One region of the Exiguobacterium sp. N4-1P genome, then DNA from elsewhere that is predicted to be linked to it. Evidence: a T-box and tRNA genes for the amino acid it is inferred to sense, from the RefSeq annotation. Region 1 holds a T-box; the other holds one or more tRNA genes.

Evidence for each region. The T-box of region 1 lies ahead of serS (serine--tRNA ligase). A T-box ahead of a tRNA ligase gene usually reads a tRNA of that ligase, here a tRNA-Ser.
Region 2: it encodes a tRNA-Ser, which carries the amino acid that the T-box ahead of serS (serine--tRNA ligase) is inferred to sense. The anticodon was not compared.

The regions. Positions count from the first base shown of each region.
Region 1 is NZ_CP022237.1:11,794-27,315, reverse strand. Features, by position in the region: gene A0126_RS15700 (aminotransferase class I/II-fold pyridoxal phosphate-dependent enzyme) at 1-909, opposite strand, end outside; rRNA gene rrf (5S ribosomal RNA) at 978-1,093, opposite strand; gene A0126_RS15690 (YaaL family protein) at 1,842-2,060, opposite strand; gene recR (recombination mediator RecR) at 2,057-2,656, opposite strand; gene A0126_RS15680 (YbaB/EbfC family nucleoid-associated protein) at 2,675-2,995, opposite strand; gene dnaX (DNA polymerase III subunit gamma/tau) at 3,018-4,700, opposite strand; RNA gene ffs (signal recognition particle sRNA large type) at 4,798-5,064, opposite strand; gene tadA (tRNA adenosine(34) deaminase TadA) at 5,112-5,618, opposite strand; gene A0126_RS15660 (deoxynucleoside kinase) at 5,729-6,358, shown strand; gene A0126_RS15655 (deoxynucleoside kinase) at 6,355-7,032, shown strand; gene A0126_RS15650 (DinB family protein) at 7,497-7,961, opposite strand; tRNA gene A0126_RS15645 (tRNA-Ser) at 8,067-8,156, opposite strand; tRNA gene A0126_RS15640 (tRNA-Ser) at 8,191-8,281, opposite strand; tRNA gene A0126_RS15635 (tRNA-Ser) at 8,317-8,407, opposite strand; gene serS (serine--tRNA ligase) at 8,545-9,822, opposite strand; T-box leader at 9,884-10,091, opposite strand; gene A0126_RS15625 (D-alanyl-D-alanine carboxypeptidase family protein) at 10,104-11,348, opposite strand; gene pdxT (pyridoxal 5'-phosphate synthase glutaminase subunit PdxT) at 11,436-12,017, opposite strand; gene pdxS (pyridoxal 5'-phosphate synthase lyase subunit PdxS) at 12,011-12,898, opposite strand; gene A0126_RS15610 (MocR-like pyridoxine biosynthesis transcription factor PdxR) at 13,028-14,419, shown strand; gene guaB (IMP dehydrogenase) at 14,564-15,522, opposite strand, start outside.
Region 2 is NZ_CP022236.1:2,659,611-2,675,132, forward strand. Features, by position in the region: gene A0126_RS19430 (hypothetical protein) at 1-6, opposite strand, end outside; tRNA gene A0126_RS13545 (tRNA-Ala) at 178-250, opposite strand; gene tatC (twin-arginine translocase subunit TatC) at 358-1,137, opposite strand; gene A0126_RS13555 (twin-arginine translocase TatA/TatE family subunit) at 1,145-1,348, opposite strand; gene A0126_RS13560 (redox-sensing transcriptional repressor Rex) at 1,348-2,007, opposite strand; gene A0126_RS13565 (ABC-F family ATP-binding cassette domain-containing protein) at 2,176-4,077, shown strand; gene A0126_RS13570 (hypothetical protein) at 4,077-4,469, shown strand; gene A0126_RS19195 (hypothetical protein) at 4,700-4,849, opposite strand; gene A0126_RS13575 (flavin reductase family protein) at 4,967-5,560, opposite strand; gene A0126_RS13580 (DoxX family protein) at 5,579-5,977, opposite strand; gene A0126_RS13585 (winged helix-turn-helix transcriptional regulator) at 6,159-6,479, shown strand; gene A0126_RS13590 (flavodoxin) at 6,596-7,051, shown strand; gene A0126_RS13595 (TVP38/TMEM64 family protein) at 7,139-7,786, opposite strand; gene A0126_RS13600 (haloacid dehalogenase type II) at 7,947-8,612, shown strand; gene A0126_RS13605 (hypothetical protein) at 8,671-9,240, opposite strand; gene tsaD (tRNA (adenosine(37)-N6)-threonylcarbamoyltransferase complex transferase subunit TsaD) at 9,269-10,276, opposite strand; gene rimI (ribosomal protein S18-alanine N-acetyltransferase) at 10,273-10,731, opposite strand; gene tsaB (tRNA (adenosine(37)-N6)-threonylcarbamoyltransferase complex dimerization subunit type 1 TsaB) at 10,724-11,377, opposite strand; gene tsaE (tRNA (adenosine(37)-N6)-threonylcarbamoyltransferase complex ATPase subunit type 1 TsaE) at 11,374-11,823, opposite strand; tRNA gene A0126_RS13630 (tRNA-Met) at 11,941-12,017, opposite strand; tRNA gene A0126_RS13635 (tRNA-Met) at 12,053-12,129, opposite strand; rRNA gene rrf (5S ribosomal RNA) at 12,412-12,527, opposite strand; tRNA gene A0126_RS13645 (tRNA-Ile) at 13,054-13,130, opposite strand; tRNA gene A0126_RS13650 (tRNA-Arg) at 13,150-13,226, opposite strand; tRNA gene A0126_RS13655 (tRNA-Leu) at 13,231-13,316, opposite strand; tRNA gene A0126_RS13660 (tRNA-Lys) at 13,334-13,409, opposite strand; tRNA gene A0126_RS13665 (tRNA-Gln) at 13,417-13,488, opposite strand; tRNA gene A0126_RS13670 (tRNA-Asp) at 13,493-13,568, opposite strand; tRNA gene A0126_RS13675 (tRNA-Val) at 13,602-13,677, opposite strand; tRNA gene A0126_RS13680 (tRNA-Glu) at 13,682-13,756, opposite strand; tRNA gene A0126_RS13685 (tRNA-Ser) at 13,806-13,897, opposite strand; tRNA gene A0126_RS13690 (tRNA-Asn) at 13,907-13,981, opposite strand; gene A0126_RS13695 (SprT family protein) at 14,131-14,571, opposite strand; gene A0126_RS13700 (Tex family protein) at 14,568-15,522, opposite strand, start outside.

The DNA of each region.
Region 1 (15,522 bases):
ATCATCAAAAGTAAAAGCATGCATTCCATCTAGTCCGTCGAGTTCGTCTTTGAACAGTTGATGACTGTTCCGGACCTCTTCCATTTCATCAATCGTCCACTGCTGTCGATAGTATCGAGCATAATCGAGTGAAGCCATGATGAGATACGAAGGGCTTGATGTTTGAAACGACTGGAGTGCATGGTGGAGCTTACGACGTTGTACATCCGTTAATCGCTCATGAATCCAAGCCCCCATCGTTAATGCCGGTAACGTCTTATGAGCAGATTGGACGACAGCTGTAGCACCCTGTTCAAAGGCTGAACGGATTCCAACTGCTTCTCCAAAATGTGCACCATGTGCCTCATCAACTAATAATGGTATTTTATAACGTGCTGTCACTGCTACGATTTCTTCGATAGCTGCTGTTTCTCCATAGTAACTCGGTGAAGTTAAAAATACCGCGACTCCACCCGGATAAGATGTTAACGCTTCCTTTAATGTTTCACGTGAAACATTGCCGGCGATTTGTGTTTCTTCATCATACTCAGGGCTCATGAAGATTGGAGACAATCCTAACCATTCGAGTGCATTAAAAATCGACTTATGTGAATTTCTCTGAACGTAGACGCGATCTCCTCGTTTAGTCACAGCCGCAAGCATTGCCCAGTTACCACTTGTTGAACCATTGATTAAAAAATGACTATCTTCCGAATCATAGACTTCACGCAACAATACTTTTGCTTCTAGAATCGCTTCTGTCGGATGGTGAAAATCATCTAAGCCAGCTAGTTCTGTTTTATCCCATTCCAAAAAACTAGGTAGACCTAATACGATTGATCCATTTTTATGACCAGGAACGTGCCAAGATGTTGCCTTACGTTCGACATGTCGCTTAAGTGCCTCAATGATTGGAAGCTGACTTTTCATGAAATACACCTCTTGTTTTTAAAATACAAAAGACCGACCTGCAAGATGCAGATCGGTCCTTTTCAATTGCCTGGCAACGTCCTATCCTCACAGGGGGAAGCCCCCAACTACTTTCGGCGTTCAAGTGCTTAACTTCCGTGTTCGGCATGGGAACGGGTGTGACCACTTGGCTATCGTCACCAGACGACGGGCTCGCGCCCTCAAAACTGAAGTCATCAACAAAATCATCTGCTAGAACAAGGCCTCGACCGATTAGTATCACTCAGCTCCGCATGTCACCATGCTTCCACCCGTGACCTATCTACCTCATCGTCTCTGAGGGGTCTTTCTTGATTACTCAAAGGGAAATGCGCCTTTCATCATCGGACCATGCGGTCCGAAGAACTATCCGGTATTAGCTCCGATTTCTCGGAGTTATCCCAATCCTTGAGGCAGGTTCCTTACGTGTTACTCACCCGTCCGCCGCTCATTCCACTTGCTTCCCTCCGAAGAGTTCCGCGAGCTTCCTGCGCTCGACTTGCATGTATTAGGCACGCCGCCAGCGTTCGTCCTGAGCCAGGATCAAACTCTCCATAAAGTGTTTGACTTGCTCGTTTGTGTGACTAAAAGTCACGTTGACGAAGCTTGCGCTTCATTCATTGTTTGTATCCGAAGATACGTTTTTTGCCTCATCGTTCAGTTTTCAAAGTTCGTCCGCGCCTGTTTTGGCGACTCAATTAGAATACCAAGTCTGGAACGATAAGTCAACAACTTTTTAAAAGAAGTTTTTTTCGTTCGTTTCAAGCGTGCGTCCTCTTTAGGACATGAATTAATATACCACGATAGTTAGGGGATGACAACTGTTTTATTAAAATAGTTTCATTTTTTTCGATTCTTCTTTTTAAGAACAGATTAAAGGCTGCAAACCACTCGGGCTCACAGCCTTCACTCGTTCACTTCATCATGATTGAAACGCGTCTTCGTTTTGCTTCGCTTATATAGAAGAAATACAACGACTCGGCTAATTTCATTTGTGCTTCAAGATCACCATAATCATCATAACTAATCTCAAGTAGATGACGTTTCATCAAGTAGTCTTCTTTTGCTTTAGACAATTCTGTAAGGAGACGCTCATCGTATTCGTTTCGGATTTTTTTTCGAAACCAACTCATAGTTCGCGTCTTCCCTCCATCGCACGGGATAATGTAACTTCGTCCGCATACTCTAAATCTCCCCCAACAGGAAGACCATGTGCAATTCGTGTCACACGAATTCCCGTCGGTTTCAGTAAACGTGACAAGTACATCGCCGTTGCCTCTCCCTCAATGTTCGGATTCGTTGCTAAGATGATTTCCGTAATGGCTTCGTCTTCTTGAAGACGTGTCAAAAGACTCGATACGTTAATGTCTTCAGGTCCAATCCCTTCCATTGGACTAATCGCCCCGTGGAGTACATGGTACAACCCTTGATAATCTCGCATCTTCTCCATCGCAATCACATCTCGCGAATCCTGAACAACACAGACAACCGTCCGATTACGATGTTTATCCGAACAAACATAACACGGATCTTTGTCCGTTATGTTTCCACACACGCTACAATAAGAAATATCGCGCTTCGCGCTGACGAGTGCCTTCCCGAACATCAACACATCATCTTCTTCCATGTCTAAGACATGAAAAGCAAGACGAACAGCCGTTTTCGGTCCGATCCCCGGTAGCTTCGTAAAACTTTCAATCAAACGACTGATTGCTTCAGGATATTGCAATTGATTTCCCCCTACAGTTTAAAACATTCCCGGCATGTTCATACCTTGCGTAAATTTACCCATTTTACTTGAAACAAGTTCATCGACTTTTTTCAATGCATCATTCGTTGCAGCGAGGACGAGATCTTGAATCATTTCGACATCGTCAGGATCCACTACTTCTTCTTTGATGATGACGTCGATGATATTTTTATGACCATCAGCTACGACAGATACCATTTCACCGCCAGCTGTACCTGTCACTGTCAAATCCTTAAGTTCTTCCTGAGCTTTCGCCATATCCTTTTGCATCTTTTGCATTTGTTTCATCATATTGTTCATGTTTCCCATACCACGCATATTTGTTCCTCCTCAAGTAAGATTAGTCTTCAAATTCTACGATATCACCAAAACGACCAAGCGTCTCGGATAATAAGCGATCGCTTTCCGATTCTTCAGCGACCTCTTTCTCTTCTATATTACTACTATTTCGCTTTGCAACAAACTCTGCCTTTAATTCATTCCAGTCTTGATCAAGAATTGCGAGAATCTCCCGTTTGACGCCACATACTTCAAACAGGGCTTCTTCGATAACGAAACGCGTTCGTTCATTCGTCATGACTTGTTCGAAATGCCAGCCCTTCCCGTTATCAAACTCAATCAATAACGTATCTCCCGAACACAAGACGGGTTTACTTTCATGGACAAGCGAATAGATCGGACCATCTTGCTTTAAGATGAGTTTTAGAATAGCATCCCAGCGCTCTTGGATTTCAAGCAATTGTGCTTTTTCTGCTCGCATCAGCATTTGTCGAATCCGCTCTTTCGCGATCCGCACGGTCGGACGACCTTGCTTCCGTTTAGCTGGTTGCGCCGCGACTGTTTCTGCTGCCGGTACACCGTTCGCTTTCAACTGATGCATCTGTTCCTTCATTTCTCTTACTTCCTGTTGCAATGACTGGACGATTTGTCCCGTCGTACGCCCCTGTTCCGTAATTTGGATGAAGGCAATCTCGACTAAGACACGTGGATGATTCGTCAATCGCATCTGTTGTTGGCAATCATGCAGTTGTTCGATGACATGGAAACATGTTTCCGCTTCAATCATTTCGACGAACTGTTTGAATTCCTCTGTCGGACGGGCGCGTTCTAACAAATCGACTGCCGTCGGTGAGGCTTTTAGCAGGAGCGTATCCCGATAAAAGAAGACCAGGTCCTCGACGAATCGCTTCAGGTCTTTTCCTGCCCGTTGCATCTGCTCAAGTGTCTGCAATAATTGATCGACTTGCTGATTATGAAGTGCGTTTGCAATCGCGAGCAACGCCTCGTCTTCTACGGCACCCGTTACTTCGAGTACGGCAGCATCCGTCAAATCCCCATTCGAGAAAGCGACTGCTTGGTCGAGTAAACTTAAGGCATCCCGCATTCCTCCGTCTGCTGCGCGTGCAATCAACCGTAACGCCGTCTCCGAGTAGGCAATTTCTTGATCGGATAAGATGAACTGCATCCGTTCGACTAGTTGGTCGACTTCATGGCGTTTGACATCAAAACGTTGGCAACGCGAAATGATGGTCGCCGGGATTTTATGGGGCTCTGTTGTCGCTAAGATGAAAATCGCATGTGCCGGTGGTTCTTCAAGCGTTTTTAATAATGCATTGAACGCTCCCGTCGATAGCATATGCACTTCATCGATGATATAAACTTTATAGGCTGCTTCTGAAGGCGGGTACTTCACCTTATCGCGGATTTCACGAATTTCGTCGACTCCGTTGTTTGAAGCCGCATCGATTTCGAACACATCCGGACTCGATCCTTCCGTAATCGCGAGACATGTCGGGCATTCATTACACGGTTCTTTTACAGGTGCGTGTTCACAGTTGATTGCTTTTGCGATGATTTTCGCAAGACTTGTCTTCCCCGTTCCGCGCGGGCCTGAAAATAGGTAGGCATGTGACATCCGTTCTTCCATCAATGCGTTTTGAATCGTCCGAGTGATATGTGCTTGCCCGACGACTTCATCAAAACGCTGCGGACGATACACGCGGTATAGTGCTTGATAGGCCAAATTTGCGCCTCCTCTTTTTTAAGATCCTTGTTCTATTCTACCTAAAAAAGTCTACAACCGAAACCGGCTGTAGACTTGTTTTATAAAAATTAAACTGCCGCGCACCATATTCTGAAATATGTTCAACATGCGTTACTCACGCAGCCTGCTCAGTTCAAGCACTCCTGCGGCACACAGAGAGCACCACTTAAGGCTGCTTCCTTCCGGACCTGACCTAGTTCATGGGTATCTGTTGCGCAGGACTCAAACGTCAACGCTACTTACGTAAGGCAGACCATACCAATCATATCCCTCGATATGGAATTCAGTCTCGCTATAGCGGATTGCGAGTGACAGGGAACCGCTACATCCCCACCTAGCACGGCAAATGATTTATCGTTTTTTAGTGGCACCCGTTCGAGTGCTTTTTCATTATACTGTTTCGTCTAAATTGTTGCAACCCATTGCACGTTTCTTTGCTTTCTTTTTCGCACGAAGTTCGCGAAAGAACGCCGTTAACAACTCACCACATTCTTTTTCTAATATACCACTCGTCAGACGTGAAACATGGTTAAAGCGCTCATCTTGGATGAGGTTCATCAAAGTTCCGCAACAACCACCTTTTGGATCAACGGCTCCGAAGATGACATGTTCAATCCGCGATAACATGATGGCTCCGGCACACATCGGACACGGTTCAAGCGTCACATACAGTTCGCACCCTTCCAGTCGCCAGTTTCCGAGCTTTTCACACGCTTGCTCGATGGCGAGTAATTCGGCGTGTGCCGTCGCCTGATGATTCGTTTCCCGGTGGTTATACCCGGTCGCAATGACTTGATCGTCTTTGACGATGACACACCCAATCGGCACTTCGCCGATGGCTTCCGCCTTTTTCGCCTCACCAATCGCGAGCTCCATATAATATTCGTGTCGCTCCACTTCTACTCACTCCCTATCTTTACAAAAATTCTCCCTCTGAAACTTCGGCAGGGGTCCCTGCTTTGTGCTAAAATATAAATTGCACTTTGCTGAACGGAGGGTAATTGAATATGTTCATAACGGTTGAAGGACCGATTGGTGTAGGCAAAACTTCACTTGCGAACGCCATCAGTCATCATTTCTCATTTTCTATGTTACGCGAAATTGTCGAAGAAAATCCCTTTCTTGGAAAGTTCTATGAGGACATCGAAGAATGGAGTTTCCAAACAGAGATGTTCTTTTTATGCAATCGCTTTAAACAGCTCGATGATATCGAACGTCACTACCTAAGTAAACAACGCTCTGTCGTCGCTGATTATCATATCTTTAAAAACCTGATTTTTGCTCACCGCTCGCTCAAAGTAGAGCACATCGATAAATATGAACAAATTTATTCGATCTTAACGACGGATATGCCAAAACCGGATGCCGTCATCTACTTGAATGCGAGTATCGATACACTGATGAAACGCGTCGCCTTACGCGGACGTGAAGTTGAAGAACACATGTCACGCGATTATCTCGAGCAACTCGCAGCAGACTACGAAACGTTCGTCACGGAGTATCAAATCAAACACCCGGAAGTCAAAGTCATCCGTTTTAACGGAGATGAACTCGACTTCGTCAAACGCCCAGAAGACTTGGATTATGTCTTAACTAAAATCCGCAATGAATTATATGAAGGAGCGAACCACGCATGAACTCGAAGTTACGTGAAAAATACAATATTCCGGCAGATGCCGTCATTACGATCGGTGGAATGGTCGGAATCGGAAAATCGACGATCACGAATGGTCTAGCAGACGCACTCGGCTTCCGGACATCTCTTGAAAAAGTCGATACGAACCCTTATCTCGATAAATTCTACCACGATTTCGAGCGCTGGAGCTTCCACTTACAAATCTATTTCTTAGCGGAACGGTTTAAAGAACAAAAGAAAATTTTCCAATACGGTGGTGGTTTCATCCAAGACCGTTCCATCTACGAAGATACAGGCATTTTCGCGAAGATGCACTTCGAAAAAGGAACGATGTCACCAACGGATTACGAAACGTACTCCAGTTTGTTCGATGCGATGGTCATGACGCCATTTTTCCCGCATCCGGACTTGTTGATTTATCTGGAAGGATCGTTTGAACAGGTGCTCGACCGGATTCGTCTCCGCGGACGCGAGATGGAACAGCAAACACCAATCGAGTACTGGGAAGAGATGTACGAACGGTATACGAACTGGATCAATAACTTCACGATTTGTCCGGTCCTTCGTTTATCCATCGATGAATATGATCTTCTCAATGAACCGGAGTCGATTGAACGTATCCTCTCGAAAATCGATAAACAACTTGAAGTCGCCCGGATTGCAAAAACACGTTGATTCCTCAAAAGCCCCTCGACAGTCGTCGAAGGGCTTTTGCGTGTAGACAAACTCTTATGAAGCGTGAACATGCGATAACGAAAGACAATCCGGTCGCGCTTCCCTGTCTCGCCTCGTCTTCAAAGCGGCAATCTTCCGCGCCGCTACAGCAAAGCTGCAGGGTCGCGACCGATTGCTTTTCGCGGTTCTAAGCGATTCGAGACGGATTGCGCCCTAAACCGTCTGCATGACTGGCTTTTCGTCATAGTGTTACCTAAAAAGCGTCACGTTTCGTTGACTCCTGCGGGGAAAAGTGCGTGTTTAACGCACGTTCAGAGGCAGGAAAGACCCTGCCTCTTGTCCGTTAGGACGAAGGAGCAACGGCTTGCGCCTCGCCCGAGGAAAGCAACGAAAAAAGACGCTTGATCTCCCGATGGCACTTTGTCTACAGCCTGAGCCCCTCGACAGTCGTCGAAGGGCTTTTTTTAGCGTGCTGTTACTTGTTTGATTTGGTCGATGTGATGTAAGTCGTGCTGTTTCATCGCGCCAAGCAAGTCGACGATCATCATCGTTTTCCCGTTCGAAGTGAACGTATCCATCAAACGTTCTTCCGGAATCAAATCAACGGCCCGGCTTAATAGGTCACGGCTGACTAAGAATTCATCAATCGTTAAGATTCGTTGCTGCTCGCGACTCATCTTCGCCGCTTCTTCGTTGACTTCCTGACTGTTCGGCTTCACACGGAATGGTTCGTCCGCCAACATGAATGGAAGACGTTCTGCCACCATGAAGCGGTCCCACGGTGACAAGTGACCTACGATTTCAGCAATCGTCCATTTGCCTTCCGCATATGAGCTACGCCACGCGTCTTCCGGGATGTGTTCGAGTTCACGGACGAAGTTCATCGTTTCTTTATAGTGAGTGAGTAAGGTTTCTTTTGTATTGGTCATATCAAGTGCTCCTTCTTCCTTTTTACATGTAGGAAAACATAGCATGCGAACGGATCTTGGTGCAATAAAAAAGCACCTCACACGATGTGAGATGCTCGATATAAGCGGAGTCGGTGGGATTCGAACCCACGCGGGCCTTACGACCCCTAACGGATTTCGAGTCCGTCCCCTTCAGCCGGGCTTGGGTACGACTCCATGTTAAATTTATTTTTGGGTAAAAAAAAAGAAGTGGAGGAGGCGGTGGGATTCGAACCCACGCACGGCTTTCGCCGCCTGACGGTTTTCAAGACCGTTCTCTTAAACCACTTGAGTACGCCTCCAAGTTATATGTAGTTTTCAGGTAAAAAAAAAGAAATGGAGGAGGCGGTGGGATTCGAACCCACGCACGGCTTTCGCCGCCTGACGGTTTTCAAGACCGTTCTCTTAAACCACTTGAGTACGCCTCCGTACTTATAATCGAGCAAATTGTAACGTGCTTGCCTTCCTGACATAAATTATAATAGCATCTTGGTTTTACTCTGTAAAGACCTTTTCTAAAAAAACTTTTTAAAAGTATAAAGGGGGAAGGCTCCCCCTTTTCTACTTATGCTTGAATCACTTTGAGTCCACCCATGTATGGACGAAGTACTTCTGGAATAATAACTGAACCATCTGCTTGTTGATAGTTCTCTAAGATGGCTGCGACCGTCCGGCCAACAGCAAGCGCAGAACCGTTTAATGTATGCACGAATTCCGGTTTTGCATTCGCTTCCCGGCGGAAACGAATTTGTGCCCGGCGCGCCTGGAAATCTTCAAAGTTTGAACAAGAAGAAATCTCGCGGTAAACGCCTTGGCTCGGCATCCAGACTTCGATATCGTATTTCTTCGCTGCTGTGAATCCAAGATCCGCTGTACACATGCTGAGGACTTGATACGGTAATTTCAATCGTTTAAGCACTTCTTCGGCTTGACCAGTCAACAGTTCAAGTTGTTCATAAGACTCTTCCGGCTTAACGAAACGAACGAGCTCCACTTTGTTGAATTGGTGTTGACGAATCAGGCCTCGTGTATCACGGCCGGCAGATCCGGCTTCTGAGCGGAAACACTGGCTGTATGCTGCATAACCGATCGGTAATTGGCTTGCTGCCAAGATTTCATCCCGGTGCATGTTCGTCACCGGCACTTCCGCTGTCGGCACGAGGAAGTAGTTCGTCTCTTCGACTTTGAACGCATCTTCTTCAAATTTCGGAAGTTGACCTGTTCCTGTCATTGATTCGCGGTTGACCATGAGTGGCGGTAAAATTTCCGTATAGCCGTTTTCATCTTGATGCATGTCCATCATGAAGTTGATTAACGCACGTTCGAGACGTGCACCTGCCCCACGATAGAAAACGAAGCGACTTCCTGTGACTTTCCCTGCCCGTTCCACGTCGACGATTTTTAATTGCTCCATCAAATCCCAATGCGGGACGGCGTCGAAGTCAAAGGCCGGTTTATCACCCACTTCACGGATGACGACATTATCATCCTCTGAAGAACCGATCGGGACGCTGTCATGCGGAATGTTCGGGATACCAAGCAACAGTTGATTCAACGTCGCTTCGACTTCGCGCAACTCGTCGTCGATTCCTTTAATCTCATCTCCGACAGTTCGCATCGCGGCAATTGCCTCGTCGGCATTTTCTTTATTGCGTTTGAGTTCTGCAATTTTTTTCGTCGCGTCATTTCGTTCCGCTTTTAAGACCTCGGTCCGGGCAATCAGTTCACGACGTTTTTCATCTAACGCGATGAACCGATTCATGTCCGTTAAATCTTCTCCGCGGTGTGCAAGTTTTTCTTGGATTGCGTCAAAATCCTGACGCAGACGTTTAATATCAATCATGTGTATTCCTCCTTTTTTTCAATAAAAAAAGGCAATCCATCCCTCTCCGGTATAAAAACCGAAGAGGGACGAATCACCTGGATCCGCGTTGCCACCCTCATTGCTAGTCGTACTAGCCAACTCAAAGACGCGATAACGGGCGTACCCGCACCTTGTTCGCAAGGTGTGCGATCCGGCTCGATTCAAGGCATCCTTCTGACTAGTTCACACCAACCACTAGCTCTCTTAACAGAATAAATTCCTTTACTTGGTCCGTTCATTGCATCGTTATGAGATTAGCTCTACTTTACACTATCCTGTTTGAGATTGACAAGTCCCGGTTTACGAATCGCATCATCAATTTTATCAGACCAGGCCGCAATCGCCCGGAACAAACGGGTCTTGAAGCTCGCCAAAGCGATTCGCTCCGCACTATAGAGAAGTGATCTCGGCACATCAAACCCCGGCAAGTACATGCCTTCATCCTTCACTTGAACCGTTCCGACACTTGCGCCATTCTTGATTGGAGCATGGGTCAGATTAAACGTAAATACGGGTGGACGGGTTGCTGCGTTCTTCGGCACCGTCACGTAAAGCGATGCATCCGTGATGACGTCATAGTCTGTTTCTTCCGCACCACGAATCGGGAAGACGTCTTTAATCCGCTCGCCTTTTCCGTAATAAGTCAACGGCTCAAACGATGAGAAGCCATAATCGAGTAACTTTTTTGTTTCTGCAAACCGCGCTTGATCGGATGTCGTCCGCATGACGACTGTAATGATCGTCATGTTATCTTTCGTCGCGACACCGGCAAAACAATATCCGGCAAGATCAGTCGTCCCTGTCTTCATCCCACGCATCCCGGGATACGCGTACTTTTGATCTTTCAACATCTTATCGGAGTTTTGGAGTGTGATGCCATCCAGTTTCATCGAAGAACGACTCGTGACATCTAAGACATCGGGATAATCTTTAATAAAACGAATGACGAGTAGTGCAATGTCGGTCGCTGTCATCAAGTTCGTCCCCGGTAAGGCTGCATCGACTGCATCGAGTCCCGATGCATTTGAGTATTCTGTATTGTCCATCCCAAATGTATTCGCCGTCTCATTCATCAGCTTGACGAATTTTTGTTCTATTCCGGCAACGACTTCAGCAAGTAATACAGCCGCATCATTAGCTGACTTGATGAACGCTGCATCATAGAGCTCACGAACGGTATATGTACGATTGCTTAACGGCACCCGTGCCAATCCTGGTGTGCCTGCTAATTTGAGTACTTTTTGGCTTGGTTGAACTTTTTTGTTCCAGCTTAGTTTCTTTTGTTCGATTTGACGTCGGACTAAGTAAAGTGTCATCAATTTCGTCATCGAAGCCGGAGGTAAAGCCAAATCGGCTTGTTCTTCTAACAATACTTTACCGGTCACAGCATCGACCATGATGTAGGATTCTGCCTTGATCGTCGGTACCTCGGCATAACTCGTCACTGGGAGTAGACTCGTCGTCAGTAAAAGGACGCTCAAGAAGAGTATGAAAAGTCGTTTCATCGTTCCTCTCCTTCAATTCATTTATACCCTCAGTGTAGCATAAAAAAAGTATCCGACAGCTTGAACTGAAGGATACTTTTTTTGTCGTTAGATGACGTGAACCGAACGTTGCTGTTTTACTTTTTCAATAAAGTAACGATGCAAACAGGTATCGTTCGTTAATTCCGGATGAAACGAACAGGCGAGATGCATGTCTGTTTCGACGACGACGATCTCGTCGTCAATGCGAGCGAGAACGCGGGTCGCTTGATCGATTCGTTCGACATAAGGGGCTCGAATAAAGACAGCTTCAATGTCCGCCCCGATTCCGTCGACGGCTAGCATCGTTTCAAAACTGTCCACTTGGCGACCGAACGCATTTCGTTTCACTTTCATCGGGATTGCCCCGAGGTGAACATCTCCTTGTTCAAGTTCCGTCGCTAATAAAATCATCCCGGCGCACGTCCCGAACATCGGTAACGTCTTTATTTTTTGTCGAAGGGGCACAAGCAAGGCGTAGCGATCAATCAATCGGCGCATCGCTGTCGACTCACCACCGGGCAAGACAAGTCCGGCGATTCCTTCTAAATCTTCCGCCGATTTGATGATTCGTGTTTTTACACCGAGCGATGCCAACATCTCAAGATGTTCCCTGACTGCCCCTTGTAGACCAAGTACCCCGATTACCATCCTCGTGGTGCCATCCGTTCCTCAAACGGCATCGACGTGACATCAATCCCCTTCATTGCTGTTCCGAGACCTTTCGAGAGATACGCAATTCGTTCGAAGTCATCCCGGTACGTCACGGCTTCGACGATCGCTTTCGCAAATTTTTCCGGTTGCTCCGATTTAAAAATGCCTGAACCGACGAAAACACCGTCAGCTCCAAGATGCATCATCAATGCAGCATCTGCCGGCGTCGCGATTCCACCGGCAGCAAAGTTAACAACGGGTAGACGCCCTTCTTGCTGAATCATCCGTAAGACTTCGTAAGGTGCACCCCACTCCTTCGCCCGTGTCATCAACTCATCCGGATTCGTATGTAAAATCTGGTTGAGTTCAGCTTGAATTTTTCGCATATGCCGGACGGCTTCGACGACGTTACCCGTTCCCGGTTCGCCTTTTGTCCGAATCATCGCCGCACCTTCCGCAATTCGGCGAGCCGCCTCTCCTAAATCGCGTGCCCCACAAACGAACGGTACCGTAAACGTCGACTTCAACAGATGGTACTCTTCATCAGCCGGTGTCAGGACTTCACTCTCATCAATGAAATCGACCCCCATCGACTCAAGGATCCGTGCTTCGACGATATGGCCGATTCGGCATTTCGCCATGACAGGAATCGTGACGGCATTTACGACCTCTTCCGTGATGGTCGGATCTGCCATTCGTGCCACACCTCCATCTCGGCGAATATCAGACGGGACACGTTCGAGTGCCATGACGGCGACGGCACCGGCTGCCTCTGCGATTTTCGCTTGCTCGGCATTGACGACGTCCATGATGACGCCCCCTTTTTGCATCTCAGCCATTCCTCTTTTGACACGATCCGTTCCTTGTTGCCGTTCCATCATTCTAAATTCCCCCTTGAACAATTTGATTGATAGCTCCTTACTTACGTTTTAGTATAGTCTCGATTGACTATTTTAAAAGTATCAGTTTATGATGAAATGAACAGGTCAGTTTTAGGAGGTACTTCAATGGATATGTTATCGTTCGAGTTAATACGAGAGGGCAATAAGCCGTTATACGAGCAATTGTATCAACAGATTCGTCAAGAAATCATCGATGGACGTCTAGAGTATGGTGTCAAATTACCGTCAAAACGAAAACTCGGTCAGTTCTTGAACTTGAGTCAAACGACGATTGAGCTCGCCTATCAACAACTCGTCGCCGAAGGCTATGTCGAGTCAGTTTCAAGAAAAGGGTATTTTGTCTTAGCACACGAAGAGCTTGCTTATGTAAAGAAAATACCACTAGCAACGAAGCAATACCTTTCTCCGTCCACCTATATCCGTCATGATTTCCATCCGAGTAAAATCGATGGATCATCTTTTCCTTTTTCACGTTGGCGAAAACATGCGAAGGATGTCATCGATGAACATAATCAATCCCTTGTTTCTCTCGGACACCCGCAAGGCGATCTCGCCTTACGTGTTGAAATTGCGACCTACCTATATCACTCAAGAGGTGTCATCTGTTCGCCTGAACAAATCATCATTGGGTCTGGGGTCGAACAACTTTTGCCCCAACTGATTTTCCTGCTAGGACAACACGTCACCTACGGAATCGAAGATCCCGGTTATCATGCGACCAGACTCATTCTTGAGAATCATGGACGAACAGCAATCCCGATTCCGGTCGATCAAAGTGGTGTCAAAGTCTCGACTTTAAGTCAGACTGATGTGGATATCATGTATGTGACACCTGCCCACCAATTACCGTCCGGAAGCATCTTATCCGTCAATCGGCGCCGGCAATTGGTGAACTGGGCTGCTGAATCCCCGACACGTTACATCATTGAGGATGACTACGACAGTGAGTTTCGTTATAGTGGCAAGTCGATTCCGTCACTCCACAGCATCGATAGTGAACGAGTACTTTATTTGAGCACCTTCTCCAAGTCGCTCATGCCTTCACTGCGGATTGGCTACATGGTCCTTCCGCCTTCTTTGCTTGAGCGCTATCAGACCGAACTCTCCTATTACACATGCAGTGTCTCACGTTTTGATCAAACGATTTTGACACGCTTTATGAAAGAAGGCGACTTCGAGAAACATTTGAATCGGATGCGAAAGATCTATCGGCGTAAGTTAGACATCGTCGTCAATTCGTTACGTGCTATCTCATCCCTGCGCTTGACCGGCGAAAGTGCGGGTTTGCATGTCGTCGTTTCTGTTGCGAACGGGATGACGGAAGAAGAATTAGTCAGGCGAGCACACGACGCTTCAATTCAGGTCTATGGTTTATCCCAGTATGCACAACTTCCGTTAGAAGCAATGCACCCACAAATCGTGTTAGGTTTTGCAAGTCTATCGGAATCAGATCTTGAAGAGGGGCTTGGGGAGTTGTTACAGTCTTGGCAGTTGTAACAGCAGTCTTTCGGACTGTGAACAAAACCAGCTTGAACGTGTCCGTGATTTTCATATAGGCTATGTCGTGAAACACCTTGAGCCGCCTAACATCATTAATCTATAAACAAAAAAAGGCCCCGCATCATCTGCAGGGCTTTCTTTTTATTGGCGTGTATAGTTCGATGCTTCTTTTGTGATTTGAATGTCATGTGGGTGACTTTCTTGTAAGCCAGCACCCGTCATGCGGATGAATTGTGTGTCTTCTCGCAATTCTTCTAATGAAGCTGCTCCACAATATCCCATTCCTGAACGAATCCCACCAACGAGTTGATAGACAGAATCACCGAGTTTTCCACGGTAAGCGACACGACCTTCAATTCCTTCTGGAACGAATTTCTTATCTGCTTCTTGGAAGTAGCGATCTTGACTACCACGTTTCATTGATGCTTCAGAACCCATACCACGGTATGTCTTAAATTGACGACCTTGGTAGATCTCCATTTCGCCCGGGCTTTCTTCAACACCAGCAAGCAGACTACCTAACATGACCGCATGACCGCCAGCTGCAAGTGCTTTGACGATATCGCCCGAGTACTTAATTCCGCCGTCGGCAATGATGGAGACACCATGCTTACGGGCCTCTGTCGCACAATCAAAGACTGCAGTGATTTGTGGAACCCCCACTCCCGCAACGACACGTGTCGTACAAATTGAACCAGGTCCAATCCCTACCTTGACGACCGATGCACCAGCTTCAATTAAATCGCGTGTTGCTTCTGCGGTTGCAACGTTCCCAGCGATGATTGGAAGATTTGGATATTCATCACGAAGCTCACGTACTTTTAAGAGTACGCCTTCAGAGTGACCGTGTGCCGTATCGACGACGAGTGCATCGACGCCTGCATCAACAAGAAAACGTGCGCGAAGAGATGCATCTTTCGTGACACCGACAGCTGCAGCGACGAGAAGACGTCCGAATTGATCTTTTGCTGCATGTGGATATTGTTCGACTTTTTCAATATCCTTTGTTGTGATTAAGCCTTTTAATACACCGTTCTCATCAACGAGTGGTAACTTTTCAATGCGATGTTTGTGGAGAATTTGTTCTGCTTCTTCGAGTG
Region 2 (15,522 bases), on a different contig from region 1:
ATTCATAATGCTTCCCCCTCTTGATTACCTATTAAGAAATTTCCCATTCCCTCAAAAGGATAAACACAGAAAACGACTTCAATCGGTTCATCAACATTATCCAGGCTGTAAGCTTCTGTTTTGCCGCCACCACTATAACAAAAAACACCACTCGGCAAATGCCAAGTGATGTACATATGGAGACTATCGGGCTCGAACCGACGACCTTTTGGCTGCCAGCCAAACGCTCTCCCAGCTGAGCTAAGCCCCCTCATATTCTTGTAATCAGTATAAACCATATCGATTCACTTTTTCAATATAAAAAGAGCGCTTCCAAACAAAAACCTCTCCGTCGCCGAAACGACCGAGAGGAGACTGTTACTTATTCAACTCACGCATCAAATCCGCTTGCCGTTCAAGCTCCGCCTGTTGCTCAAGAATCAGTACTTTTTTGTACGTCCGGGCTGAAATCATGATGCTGATTTCATAGAGGACGAACAACGGTACCGAAATCATCAGATGTGACGTCACATCCGGTGGTGAGATTAAAGCCGCGATGACAAACAGCGCAAAGTACGCATATTTTCGATTTTTCCGCATGAACAATGGCGTCACGAGTCCAAGACGAGTCAAGAACATCGTCACGACCGGCAGTTGGAACAAGATACCGAACGGAATCGTCAGCCGGATTAAGAAACTGAAATAGTTTTCGACCCCGATGACTTGCTCGATGCCGAGCTCTTGCCCAAGTTCCGTCGATACTTTGAGTAGAAACGGAAGTAACCAAAAATAAGAGAACGCGATCCCGGACAAAAATAAGAAAAACGTGACCGGAATATACGTCAAGGTCGCTTTCTGTTCCTGTTCGAATAAACCGGGTCGGATGAACGCCCATAGCTGGTACATCCAAAATGGTGAAGCCAGGACGACCGCGATGATGAACGCTAAATTCAAGTACAACATCAGGGGATCGGCCACATTAAAGGCATTCAATCCGATGCCGAGCTCTTTCAGGTCCGACTGCAGAAATCGCACGAGCGGTCGGACGAGCGGAAAGGCCGCGGCGAACAAGACGACGACGATGATGAGTGACCAGACGATCCGCTTGCGCAACTCGTCTAGATGCGATGTCACACTCTGTTCTTGATCAATCGCCATAATTTAATCACTTCTCTTTCGATTCATCCTTTTTGTCTTTATCATCGTCCATGATGCCGTTTGTCGCACTCTTGAACTCTTTTAACGTCTGACCGGCAGCACGACCGAGCTCCGGTAACTTTTTCGGTCCGAAGATGATCAAGGCGACGGCACCGATTAAGGCGATACTTCCTGGTCCAATACCGAGTGTAAACGGGATTAAGTTTTCCATTATGATTTCACTCCTTCAGCTGATTGCGAATAATGCTTCATGAAATAAACTAGTGACTGCAACTCGATCGACAAATCGATGTGATGGACCCGAACATGGGCCGGTACGTTCAACCGCGCCGGTGTAAAGTTCAGGATTCCGGTCACACCATACTCAACTAACTCATCCGCTACTGACTGTGCGAACTGGGATGGGACCGTCAAGATGGCGACATCAACCTTGTTCGCTTCGATTTGCTCTTTCATGTCAGAGACATGATAGATAGGAACGTCTTGCGTCGTTGTTCCGACCTTGTTTTCGTCCGCATCAAACGCAACGACTATCCGAGTACTATTATTCTTTAAAAAGTTATAATTTGCAAACGCCGTTCCGAGATGTCCGACCCCGACAAGTGCCACATTCGTGACTTCATCCTGATTCAGTGTCTTTCGGAAAAACGTCAATAGATGTTGTACGTTGTAACCGTATCCTTTTTTCCCTAACGCCCCAAAGTAGGAAAAATCGCGGCGGATCGTCGCTGAATCGACTTTGACCGCTTCACTGAGCTCTGCTGAAGAGACGCGCAGCTTGCCTGAGTTATAAAGACTCTGAATGAAACGATAATATAACGGCAGTCGTTTCGCCGTCGCTTGTGGTATTTTTGTGTCTGGCCCATTCATACTGCAGTTCCCCCTTCGGCCACGTTCTGACGTGGCACCCAAATCAATGCAAAGAATTCTATTCTCTTTGATTGTAAACCACTTCACATAGACTAACAAATAATATATTCCACGGGACTCCTGCGTTTTTTTCATGATAGACTAAAGGGTGGAAGGATGGATGTTTTTATGATTCTCTTACAAGTGAACCAACTATCAAAATCATTCGGTGTTGAGCCGATTTTAGACAATATTAAACTCGAAGTACAGGAGCGAGACCGGATTGCGCTCGTCGGACGAAATGGTGCCGGAAAATCGACACTTTTAAAAATCATCGCCGGAGAGCTCAGTCATGACTCTGGTGAGATCATGAAGAGTAAGGAAGTGAAAATCGGTTACCTCGCCCAGGACAGTGGTCTTGAGTCGAATGAAACGATCTGGAATGAAATGTTGACCGTGTTCGAGCACCTGCAAGAGCAGGAACGTTCGCTCCGTCGGATGGAGATTGAGATGGGAATGGACCATATCTTGAATGATGCTGTTGCTTATGACCGTCTGTTGAAAACATACGATCAGGCACAACATGACTTCTCGGACGCCGGCGGTTACCAGTTCGAAGCCAACATCCGCTCCGTCCTGCACGGGATGCGTTTTTATCCGGACGATTATTCACGCCGGATCCAGACGCTATCCGGTGGACAACGGACGCGACTCGCACTGGCGAAGATGTTACTTCAGGCACCTGAGCTGTTGATTCTTGACGAGCCGACGAACCACCTCGACATCGATACACTCTCTTGGCTCGAAAGTTACCTGGCTGGTTACCGTGGAGCGGTCTTGATCGTCTCCCACGATCGTTACTTCCTCGACCAGGTCGTCAACGTCGTTTATGAACTGTCACGCAACGTCTGCCGGAAGTTTACCGGCAACTACACGAAGTACTTGGAACAAAAGGCAGCACTGTATGAACAAGAGATGAAGCAGTTCGAACAGCAACAGGAAGACATCGCGAAGATGCAAGACTTCATCCAGCGTAACATCGCACGGGCGACGACGACGAAACGCGCACAAAGCGTCCGCAAACGTCTTGAAAAAGTCGACCGGATTGATCGTCCGGATGGGGATGAACGCAGCACCGTCCTGTCGTTCCCGATTGAAAAACAAAGTGGGAACGATGTGTTACAAGTCACGCAACTCGCGGTCGGCTATGAAGAAGCCGTCTCAAAAGGCATCACGTTCCGCTTACAACGCGGCGAATCCCTCGCCCTCGTTGGTCCGAACGGAATCGGAAAATCGACGTTACTGAAAGTCCTTGTCAACCGGATTAAACCGTTATTCGGTGAACATCGTTTCGGGACCGGCGTTTCTGTCGGCTACTACGATCAGGAGCAGGCCGAGCTCAACGACCGCAACCGGGTCATCGATGAAATTTGGAACGAGTGGCCGTTGATGCGGGAACAACAAGTCCGGTCCGTCCTCGGTCAATTCCTGTTCAGTGGTGATGATGTCTTCAAGCTCGTTCATGAATTATCCGGCGGCGAGCGCGGACGCCTCGCCCTCGCGAAGTTAAAATTACGCAAAACGAACGTCCTCATTCTCGATGAGCCGACCAATCACCTCGATCTTGATTCGAAGATGGTGCTTGAGAACGCGCTTGTCGACTATGAAGGCACGCTCCTGTTCGTCTCCCACGACCGTTACTTCATCGACCGGGTTGCGACACGCGTCATCGAGATGAATCCGGACGGTGTGACGGATTATCTCGGCGACTACTCTTACTATATGGAGAAGAAGGCCGAGAAAGAAGAAATCGCCCGCCTCGAAGCAGAGGAAGAAAAAGCAATCAAAGTCGCTGCTTCGAAAAGCATCGACAAAGATGCGCAAAAAGAAGAACGAAAAAAGAAACAACAGCTCGAACAACTCGAACAAGACATCGAACGGCTGGAAACTCGATCAACTGAAATCGAACAACTGCTTTGCGAACCGGAAGTCTTCAACGATATTCCGAAGGCGACGGCGCTGTCGGCAGAACGGGATCAGATTGATACGGACCTCCTCGAACTGATGGAACGATGGGAGAGTTTCCACTAATGCGCTCGAAAAGTTATGTCATCAACCTCGTTCAAGGGTTATTGTCCGGGGTGCTCTATTTCGTTCCGATGTATGCCGACTACGTGTCGGCCTTCATCCGGCCGGATGCCTTTAATGCCGTCGTCCTGTTGTTCATCCTCATCTCGTGTATGATTGGTCTCGTGATTAAGACGTGGAGTGGTCTCTTCATCAGCCTCTTATCCGGATTAATCTGTACGTTGCTGACGACCCAGATGTTCGTTGAACTGAATGACCCGTTAATCATCAGCTATTACGGAGCCGTTTCACCGCTCGTCGCCTTTTTGATCAGCTGTCTCGGGATTTGGGCACTGGCGATTCTCTTTTTTCTACTCGATGGTTTCCAGTACGAAAAACGTCACCATGCAGAGTAACTTCTTCAGTTGTCCGACATAAAAAGGCACGTCCCGCGTTCGGGACATGCCTTTAGACTGTAGACAAGGTACTATCACAATCAAGCGTCTGTTTTCGTTGATTACCTCGGGCGAGGCGCAAGCCGTTGCTCCTTGATCCTAGCGGACAACGAGCAGGGTCTTGCCTGCCTCTGGCAAGTCGCGTTAAAAACGCACTTTTTCCCGTAGGAGTCAACGAAACGTGACGCTTTTTAGACTGTAGACGGTTTAGAGCGCAATCCGTCTCGAATCGCTTTTAAAGCGAAAAGCAATCGGTCGCGACCCTGCAGCTCTGCTGTAGCGGCGCGGAAGATTGCCGCTTTGAAGACGAGGCGAGACAGGGAAGCGTGAACTGACAGCATCCTCATGTAAAATTTTCGTGATTTATAAGAGTTTGGCTATACGCTGAAGGCACGTCCCGCGTTCGGGACGTGCCTTTTTGCTTCTAAAAAATACTAGTCCTACTCGTCGATCCGCCTTCAGCTCGTCGGTCGGGCAATCGTAAAGATGTCTCCGACTTTCGCATAGTCGTTACCTGCGAGACGGGCGATCGCTTTTAAACCATCCGGATCAATCCGGAACGACTCGACGAGTTCATCCGCGACGTGATACCGGACGATCTCCCCAATCAAGAGGTTGGCCCCTTCGAGTTCGAGATGATTCGTCAGCTTCAATTCAAAGCGGATCTTCGCTTCTGCGACAGCCGGAACATCGATCAAATCACTATCGACTAACGTCAAATTCGTCCGTTCGAGTTCACTTTCACCATATGCGAGTGGTGCCGCGGTTTCATTGACTGCCTCGACGATTTCTTCACTGACGATATGGATGACGTATTCCTGATTCAGCAAGATGTTTTTTGCGGTATCCTTTTGCCCTTGCTCCGTCTGCTGGACGGCGATGACCAGTTGCGGCGGGTTGCTTGAAGCGACCGTGAAAAAGGAAAATGGCGCCGCATTGACGACTCCATCTGCACCTTTGGTCGTCACGAACGCGATGGGTCGAGGAATGATGCTGCCGATCAACAATTTATAGTTTTCTTTTGGACTTAAGTCTGCTGCATCAAATTTCATAAAAACCGTCCTTTTCGATCACCCGATAAGTGCTGCGAGTGAATAGTCTCCAGCTCCGATCATCGCAACGCCTAAGGCGATGACGATCAGTGCCATGTTGTATTCGTACCCGTTTTGCGTCACCCAGTAACCATTCGTCCCATGCACTTTGACGATTGCGACGATCATCGAACCGATGATCAGGAGGGCTGCAATCCACAGGAATAATCCACCGGCGAATAATAATCCTCCGACCAGTTCAGCAATCCCTGCCATCAGTGCAAGTGTTTTCCCTGGCTTCATCCCGATGGACTCAAACCAACCGCCTGTCCCTGCGATACCATGTCCACCGAACCATCCAAATAATTTTTGTGTTCCGTGTGCCGCAAATGTTAAGCCGATAATCAACCGAATCAGAAATAATCCTAAATCCATCATGTATAAAACTCCTTTTACTTAATGTTTTTTAATTACTATTAGTAACTTAATATCGATACTAAACTATCACTTACTAAAAGTAAATAGATTTGTTTTCGTTATTTTTATTACTATAAGTAAAATAATTCGTATTTTAGCGTCAAAGTGGGTATACTACATATATAAGAAAGGATGAGCGCTGATGGAGAATACACTAATTCCGACGGCCCTTTGTCCGAAAGTCGAACATGCCTTTGAAATATTGGGCAAGAAGTGGACGGGTTTGATTTTACGTCATCTCTTGACGAAGACCTGTCGTTTCAATGAAATTCAAGATGCGATTCCCGAGCTCTCTGGTCGTATGTTAACGGAACGCATGAAGGAACTTGAGGCGGAAGGTATCGTAGCCCGGACCGTCATTCCGGAACGTCCGATAAAAATTCAATACAGTTTGACAGACAAAGGTCGTCAGCTTGAGCCTGTAATTCGTTCGATCGAAGAATGGGCTGAGTTACAAGATTGACTGAAAAGAAGACATCCATGCTGGGCATGTGGTGTCTTTTTTTATTCTTTTTTGCATTGAGAATCCTTTTCATTTAGAATGAAGTCGTGTCCTACCATGAAAGGATGTGTCACGTCATGAAAATCATGATCGGTTTCGTCAGCATGTCTGGCAACACGGAAGACATCATGCACTTACTTAAATCAGAACTCGAGCAAAACGGCTGCCAGGTGCAGACGGAAGAACTCGATCAACTATATCCAAGCGACTTAGCGCAGTATGATGCCGTCCTGCTTGGTTCTTACACGTGGGGCGACGGTGATCTCCCCTATGAAGCAGAAGACTTCGTCGATGAGCTCGCTGCCAGTTCAATCGCGATTCCGGCTGCTGCCTTTGGTTCCGGTGACCGCGATTATCCGAAATATTGTGCGGCCGTCGATCTGCTTGAACAAGCTCTGACGTCAGCTGGTGCACAAGTCGTCTTACCTGGTCTAAAGATTGAATTTGACCCGGATACGGCCGACAAACAACAGGCTTGCCGGTCATTTGCACAAGAATTTTTCAAGCACGTCGAACAGCTTGTCATGAACTAACGCTTTAACAAAGAACGCATTCAAGAAGCAATCGCTATACAGACAAGAGGACTCTTCCGATGTCGGAAGAGTCCCGTGATGTAATGCTTAACCAAGATTCTTTTTCGCTTTCCAGCGTTTTTGAAGATACCACGGCACGATTGTCAAAATTAAAAAGACAATGATTGCACCAATGATGATTCGTGGGTCTTTCGAGACGATACTGCTCCCTAAAAAGTTATAGGCGAACGTTCCGGGAATGATTCCGATCAGCGTAGCTAAGAAGAACGGCAATAAACGAACTTTCGAGAGTCCAGCTGCGTAACTGATCAAGTCAAAATTAAAAATCGGCAACAACCGAAAAATTAAGACATAGATGAACCCATTTTTTTCGAGCTGTTGCTGGATTTGATCGACTTTTCCGGCACCGTTCTTAATAAATCCCTTACCCAGTTTTTTTGCGACTAAGAAGGCGACGACTGCTCCTAGTGTAGCACCGATGACGGTATAGACCGTCCCCATCAAGGCGCCGAAGGCGAGTCCGCCTGTGATTGACAGGACAGACGCCGGAAAGAAAATCAACGGACGTACGGTATAGAGGACGATATAAAGAATCGGTGCCCACATCCCGAACGATAAAATCCATTCCTTGATGTCTGTCGGACTAACATTTAAATACGATCGACTGAACCAAATCAGACCGATGATGACGAGTAACACGAATGCAAGACGTACTCCTTTTTGTTGGCGTGACATAATTTCCTCCATTTCATTGAGCATATATGAACGCGGTATATATAGAATTCCCAACAATCGATTTTCTTATACCTGATGCAATTTATTGAATATGCGTTTCAGCCGCTCACGATTTTGGGAACTACTAAAAGATAACATGGAAAATAGAAAGGTGATAACTATGACACAATCAATAAAAGCACTCGTCTTTGATGTCTATGGTACATTATTTGACGTTCATGCTGTTAAAGTCAAAGCAGAAGAACTCTATCCGGAGCATGGCGCAGACATCAGCCAAGTCTGGCGTCAAAAACAACTTGAATATTCCTTTTTACGTCAACTGAATGGACAATACGTTCCGTTCAGTCAAGTGACGCGTGATGCACTCCGTTATGCCCTCTTACAATTGAAGTTGCATGTGACGGAAGAAAACATTGCTGCCTTAATGGAGGCCTATCTCGAGCTGTCGCATTACGACGAAGTCGAAGCAGTCTTACAAGAGATGAGCGGCAAACAATTGGCCGTCTTTTCAAACGGCTCCCACGATATGCTTGACCCGTTAATCGAACAGTCCGGACTCGGATCACTGTTTGATCACATCATCAGCGTTGATGACATCAAACAATACAAACCGACGCCTGCTGCTTATATGCATGCGCTGAACACACTCGGTCTGAAACGCGAAGAAGTCTTGTTCATGTCCTCGAACGGATGGGACATCACCGGAGCGAAGAGCTTCGGTTTCCGGACGGCCTGGATCAACCGGTCCGGCTTACCGGTCGAAGAACTGAACCTCGACCCCGACAGCATCTATGACGACTTGAACGGTTTGCTCGAATGGAAATGAAGTTAACTAAAAAGACAGCCGATATTCCTCCGTTACATCGAGGAAAATCGGCTGTCTTTTAGTAATTCGCAAGACGCGAATATCCTTTTTTGAAGAGATCTAGCTTCAGTCCACCGTCTTTTTCGATAAAGAAGAGGTACTCTTTTTGATCTGTATCTTTATAAAAAACTTTATAGAGCGTCAGTGTGCGTTTCTTATTGTTCTCGACTGCGATTACTTCGTGCTTTGAGATGACTTCTGCTTGTACTTGCTCCGCGTCAAGACGGTCGACCATCGGCTGGAAGGATTCCTTTTCCGCATCGGTCGCCGGTTTCCCCGGTGCGATCGTGAAGTAATCGTCACTTGCCTTGTTCGTCAATCCGTACTTCCGGTCGACGAGAACGACATTTTTTAGTTCACCGTTTACCGTCCGGTCAAACGCATACAGCTTCTCGATCCGCGTTTGCTCTCCTTCAGCACGACCGATTTCGTACAACGGTTCTTGTTTCGTATTCGTTTCGACTGCTTTCTTATCCGGGACAAGTTCCTCTTTGTAAGCGACTTGATAGGCATCGACGATTTCGCGAATCTGTAGTCCGATCGCAACCACGACGAGTATACCAAGTACGACGATAATGACTTTTTTCATGTTGGTTCCCCCATGTCTCTCGTATTCCTTACTTTAAATCTAGCCCAGGTTCTGCATTCATGGCAAGTGTCGATTGGCGTTGCGCCCGATAGGGATGAATCGCGGCGGCTCCAATCATCGCTGCGTTATCGCCACATAAGTGCATCGGTGGGATGACGAGGGTGATCCCTTCACGCTGACAAGCTTCCGTCAATCCGTGGCGTAACCCTTTGTTCGCTGCGACACCACCTGCGAGTAAGAGTTGTTTTCCACCCTTCTCTTTGACGGCACGAATCGCTTTAGCGACGAGCACTTCAACGACACTCGCTTGAAAACTTGCTGCCAAATCTTCCGGGATGATCACTTCACCCCGTTGCTCTGCATTATGCACCGCATTGATGACAGACGATTTTAAGCCGCTGAAGCTAAAATCATACGAATCTTTTTCGAGCCAAATCCGTGGAAAGTGGAATGTGTCTTGTCCTGTTTGTGCCAATTGGTCAATCCGGGGTCCACCGGGATACGGTAATTTCAATGTCCGTGCGACTTTGTCGTATGCCTCGCCTGCTGCGTCATCACGTGTTTCACCAATCACTTCATACACACCATCTTCCGGCATATAAATCAATTCCGTATGACCGCCTGAAGCAATCAGGCAGACGAGCGGAAATTCGAGTTCCTGGACGAGGCGGTTCGCATAGATGTGTCCGGCGATATGATGGACGCCGAGCAATGGTTTACCGTGCGCGAAAGCGAGTGCCTTCGCTGCACTGACCCCAACGAGAAGTGCACCGACAAGACCTGGCCCTTCCGTAACCGCAATCGCATCGATGTCGTCAATCGTTACGTTCGCTTCCGTCAAAGCATCATCGATGACATAAGTGATCCGCTCGACGTGATGACGTGATGCGACTTCCGGGACGACTCCGCCAAAGCGTTTATGGCTCTCGATTTGAGACGAGACGACGTTCGATAAGACGTCCGTTCCTCCCCGGACGACGGCAGCTGCCGTCTCATCACAGCTTGATTCAATAGCAAGTATCAATGGTTGTGTCATGTCTCGTCTCCTTCTAGTTCCAACCAGTAGATGGCTGCATCTTCATTATTGTCTTGATAGTAACGTTTGCGTGTTCCGGCATATAAAAAACCGAGTTTTTCATACAAGGTACGTGCCGGTGTATTCGAGACGCGGACTTCAAGCGTCATTGCCCGCAGACCGAGTTCCCGTGCGACTTCAATCAATTCCTCTAGCAACCCTTCACCAAGCCCGAGCCCACGTGCCGTACGTTTCACAGCGACGTTCGTGATATGACCTTCATCCGCGATATGCCAAAGTCCGGCAAAGCCAATGATTTCGTCCGTTTCTGCGACAAGGTAATAGGCATTCGGATTTTGCGTCATTTCCGCGATGAAGGCTGTGAGCGTCCAAGGTGTCGCAAAGGACTCCAGTTCGACCGCATGCACACCGGGTGCATCGGCGACTGTCATTTTACGAATACGCGCGTCAGTCATGACGTTGCGCCTCAATCCACTTCGCTTCTGCCTCGGCAAGGCGTAAATAGCGTGGTTCAAATGCATGCACATCGACCGGGACACGTGTCGCGCCTAGTAAAGCCAATACACCTGCGCGTGGCGTCCGAAACGCAGGCCCAACGATTTCAAACGGTTGCAGCGCTTTAACGAATTTTTCCGTATCACCTGTCATCAACGTATCTGTCGGTAACGTCGCAACAAAGTCAGCGACTGTCGTGTGTTGTTCGTCGCCAACGCGCTCACCGTTTTCGTACATACCAACAAAGCCCGTTCCGCGGCGTGCATCTTGAATCGCGACGACCCGTCCCGTCCGTCCTGTTGATGTTGCCATCAGCTCGAGCGTCGAGACGGCAACCAGTTCGATGCCAAGTGTATAGGCAAGTGTTTTGGCCGTCGTCGCTCCGATTCTCAGTCCCGTATACGAACCCGGACCATCTGCGACGACAATGCGTGTTAATTCTTTAGGTGACCAGTTCGCTTCTTGCATCAATCGTTCGAGTAACGGCATTAACTTCGTTGCATGGTTCAAGGACGTCACATACGATGCTTCCGCAATGATTTGTGTTCCGTCCGACAGCGCAACAGAAAGTTGTTTTGTTGATGTATCGATCGCTACGATTTTCATAAGCTTAATCCCTCACATATCTTAATGTACGCCTCACCGATTGGCTGAAGACGGAAACGTCGTGCATGGTCTCCTGTCCGTTCGATTGTGATGACGAGCCGTTCCGGAGGCAAGACGTCTGCAATCAACTCTGACCACTCAACGACTGCGACCCCGTCGCCGTTCAAGTATTCTTCAAGACCAATGTCGTCACCCGATCCTTCTAGACGGTAGACATCCATATGGTATAACGGCAAACGACCATTATAGACCTTCATGATTGTAAAGGTCGGACTGTTGACATTACGCGTCACACCAAGTCCTTTTGCGAAACCTTGCGTAAACGCTGTTTTTCCCGCTCCAAGATCGCCATCTAATGTAATGACCATCCCCGCGAAGGCACGGTGTCCGAGTGTTACTGCGAGAGCCGTCGTCTCTTCTAGATTTGCCATTTCAAGTTCTATCATCCTGCGTCCCTCCTCTTGTCATCTTTCTCTATTGTATCTATTGTACCGAACAAAAAAGACAAAAAAAAATACGAAACGCTGAACGTTTCGTAGTAAAGTTGAAGTTAAGTTTAAAATTGGTTGCGGGGGCTGGATTTGAACCAACGACCTTTGGGTTATGAGCCCAACGAGCTACCAGACTGCTCCACCCCGCGACGATAAACGTTTCGGATTTGAATTATTTAAAAATTGGTTGCGGGGGCTGGATTTGAACCAACGACCTTTGGGTTATGAGCCCAACGAGCTACCAGACTGCTCCACCCCGCGATGATATAACGTTTCGACAGATATTAATATAACATGTCGTTTCGTAAATTACAAGGAATTCATTAATTTTATTTAAATATTTTCTTGAAATAACTCAGAAAATGCTCTTTTTGCTTTTAATTAAGCAGCTGTCAGCTTGATTCAGCATGTAGACAACATAGTAATCTTTTTTCTTTTTTCCTTCCTATCGACTTTGTCCTAGCAGAAAATAAGTAGCGGATTGCCTGTCTGTTAAAGAGAAAAAAGACCGACCTGCAAGATGCAGATCGGTCCTTTTCAATTGCCTGGCAACGTCCTATCCTCACAGGGGGAAGCCCCCAACTACTTTCGGCGTTCAAGTGCTTAACTTCCGTGTTCGGCATGGGAACGGGTGTGACCACTTGGCTATCGTCACCAGACGACAGGGCTCGCGCCCTCAAAACTGAAGTCATCAACAATCATCTGCTAGAACAAGGCCTCGACCGATTAGTATCACTCAGCTCCGCATGTCACCATGCTTCCACCCGTGACCTATCTACCTCATCGTCTCTGAGGGGTCTTTCTTGATTACTCAAAGGGAAATGCGCCTTTCATCATCGGACCATGCGGTCCGAAGAACTATCCGGTATTAGCTCCGATTTCTCGGAGTTATCCCAATCCTTGAGGCAGGTTCCTTACGTGTTACTCACCCGTCCGCCGCTCATTCCACTCACTTCCCTCCGAAGAGTTCCGCGAGCTTCCTGCGCTCGACTTGCATGTATTAGGCACGCCGCCAGCGTTCGTCCTGAGCCAGGATCAAACTCTCCATAAAGTGTTTGACTTGCTCGTTTTTGTGACTAAAAGTCACGTTGACGAAGCTTGCGCTTCATTCATTGTTTGTATCCGAAGATACGTTTTTGCCTCATCGTTCAGTTTTCAAAGTTCGTCATCGTTTGTTTTGAAAAATGGTGGGCCTAAGTGGACTCGAACCACCGACCTCACGCTTATCAGGCGTGCGCTCTAACCAGCTGAGCTATAGGCCCGTCAAAAGCAAACAAAATATGGTGCACCCTGAGAGATTCGAACTCCCGACCCCTTGATTCGTAGTCAAGTACTCTATCCAGCTGAGCTAAGGGTGCGATATGGTGCGGTCGAGAGGACTTGAACCTCCACAGTGTTGCCACCACTAGGCCCTCAACCTAGCGCGTCTACCATTCCGCCACGACCGCAATATTAAAATTTAAAATGGTGTGTCATGCAGGATTCGAACCTGCGACCCTCTGATTAAAAGTCAGATGCTCTACCAACTGAGCTAATGACACGAGAAAACTGGGCTGGAAGGGATCGAACCTTCGCATGCTGGAATCAAAATCCAGTGCCTTACCACTTGGCCACAGCCCAAAAATGGCGGTCCTGACGGGATTCGAACCCGCGATCTCCTGCGTGACAGGCAGGCATGTTAACCGCTACACCACAGGACCACATTTTTGTTACGTTAAGTATGAAATTGAAAATGGTGGAGGATGACGGGATCGAACCGCCGACCCTCTGCTTGTAAGGCAGATGCTCTCCCAGCTGAGCTAATCCTCCATTATGGTGACCCGTACGGGAATCGAACCCGTGATACCGCCGTGAAAGGGCGGTGTCTTAACCGCTTGACCAACGGGCCATAAAATATGCAATAATTATTCTCAAGTAACATTTTCACATAAGAGGTCTGGCGGAGATGGAGGGATTCGAACCCTCGCACCAGTTTCCCGGCCTACACCCTTAGCAGGGGCGCCCCTTATAGCCACTTGGGTACATCTCCAAAAGATAATGGCTCCGCAAGTAGGATTTGAACCTACGACCTACCGGTTAACAGCCGGTTGCTCTACCACTGAGCTATTGCGGAATGTTGTGTTCGTTTCGGAGCACTTTTATATAGTAGCAACTTTCTTTCTTGCCGTCAATGCTTTTTTAAAAAAGTTTTTAGTGACGATAAGTTGTTTAGTTGCTGTCGTTTTGACGACTTCTATAATTTATCACGCTCCGAAATGAACGTCAACTACTTTTGTAAAAAATCTTTCCACGACACTTCCCACAGCGGTACTTCTCCGGATTCATCTTTCTTTTCCTTCTATATAATGTACCGCATTTATGACATTCGTATTGATGCGATTTTTTTTCGTCTCCGTCTAATCGCGGACTGTACCGTAAGCCACCATACTTCATCAACCAGTCTTTAAAGTCTTGGTCTTGATGACGATGTCCCCGTCCTGCGAGGTGAAGATGATAGTGACAAAGTTCATGAACTACGATGCCACGAAAGGTTTTGGCGTCCGTTACATAGCGTCGATTAAAGTCAAGATGATGATCCGTCAAAAAATAACGGCCACCTGTCGTGCGTAGTCTTTCATTAAAAACGGCCTTGTGTCTAAACGGTAAAGCAAACACGTCGAGCGAAAGCTGCTCGACGTATTGCTGTAATTGTTCGTTCGTCATGATGGACTGACCATCGTTAAACCGATTCTGCCACGTTCCGGTTCGACACTCGTCACCCAGACCGTCACGATTTCTCCGACGGCGATTACGTCGAGCGGGTGTTTGACGCGTCGGTTACTTAACTTCGAGATGTGGACGAGTCCACTTTCCTTTACACCGATGTCGACGAATGCTCCAAAGTCGAGCACGTTCCGGACGGTCCCTTGGAACTCCATTCCGACTTGAATCATGTCCAGTGATAACACATCTTGTCGTAAAATCGGTTTATCCAGTGCCTCCCGCGGATCACGCTCCGGACGCTGCAAGGCTTCAATGATATCCCGGAGCGTCGGTTCACCAATCTCGAGTTGTTCTGCCGTATCCTTCACTGGAAGTTCCGCTAACTTCGTGCGGAGTTCTTCCGTCCCGACGGTCGTCAGCGCTAACTGAAGCTGCTTAAACAGTTGTTCGACAGTTTTATACTGTTCCGGGTGAATCGGTGTCCGGTCCAGCGGATGCGTCCCTTCAGGAATACGAAGGAAACCGGCTGCCTGCTCGTATGCTTTCGCTCCGAGACGCGGCACTTTTAACAGTTCTTTTCGTGAAGCAAATGCCCCGAGTTCGGAACGGCGTTCGACGATTTTTTTCGCTGTCGCCTTCGTGATTCCCGCTACATACCCGAGCAGGGACTCAGACGCCGTATTCACATCGACACCGACTTGGTTAACGACGGTCTCAACGACAAAGTCGAGTGTCTCCTTTAATTTCACTTGTGTCACGTCATGCTGGTACTGACCGACCCCGACTGATTGAGGATCGACTTTAACAAGTTCAGCTAACGGATCTTGAAGACGACGGGCAATCGAGATCGCTGAACGTTGCTCGACTTGGAGGTCCGGGAACTCCGTCCGTGCGATTTCTGAAGCCGAGTAAATACTTGCGCCCGCTTCGTCGACGATCGTAAAAGCGACT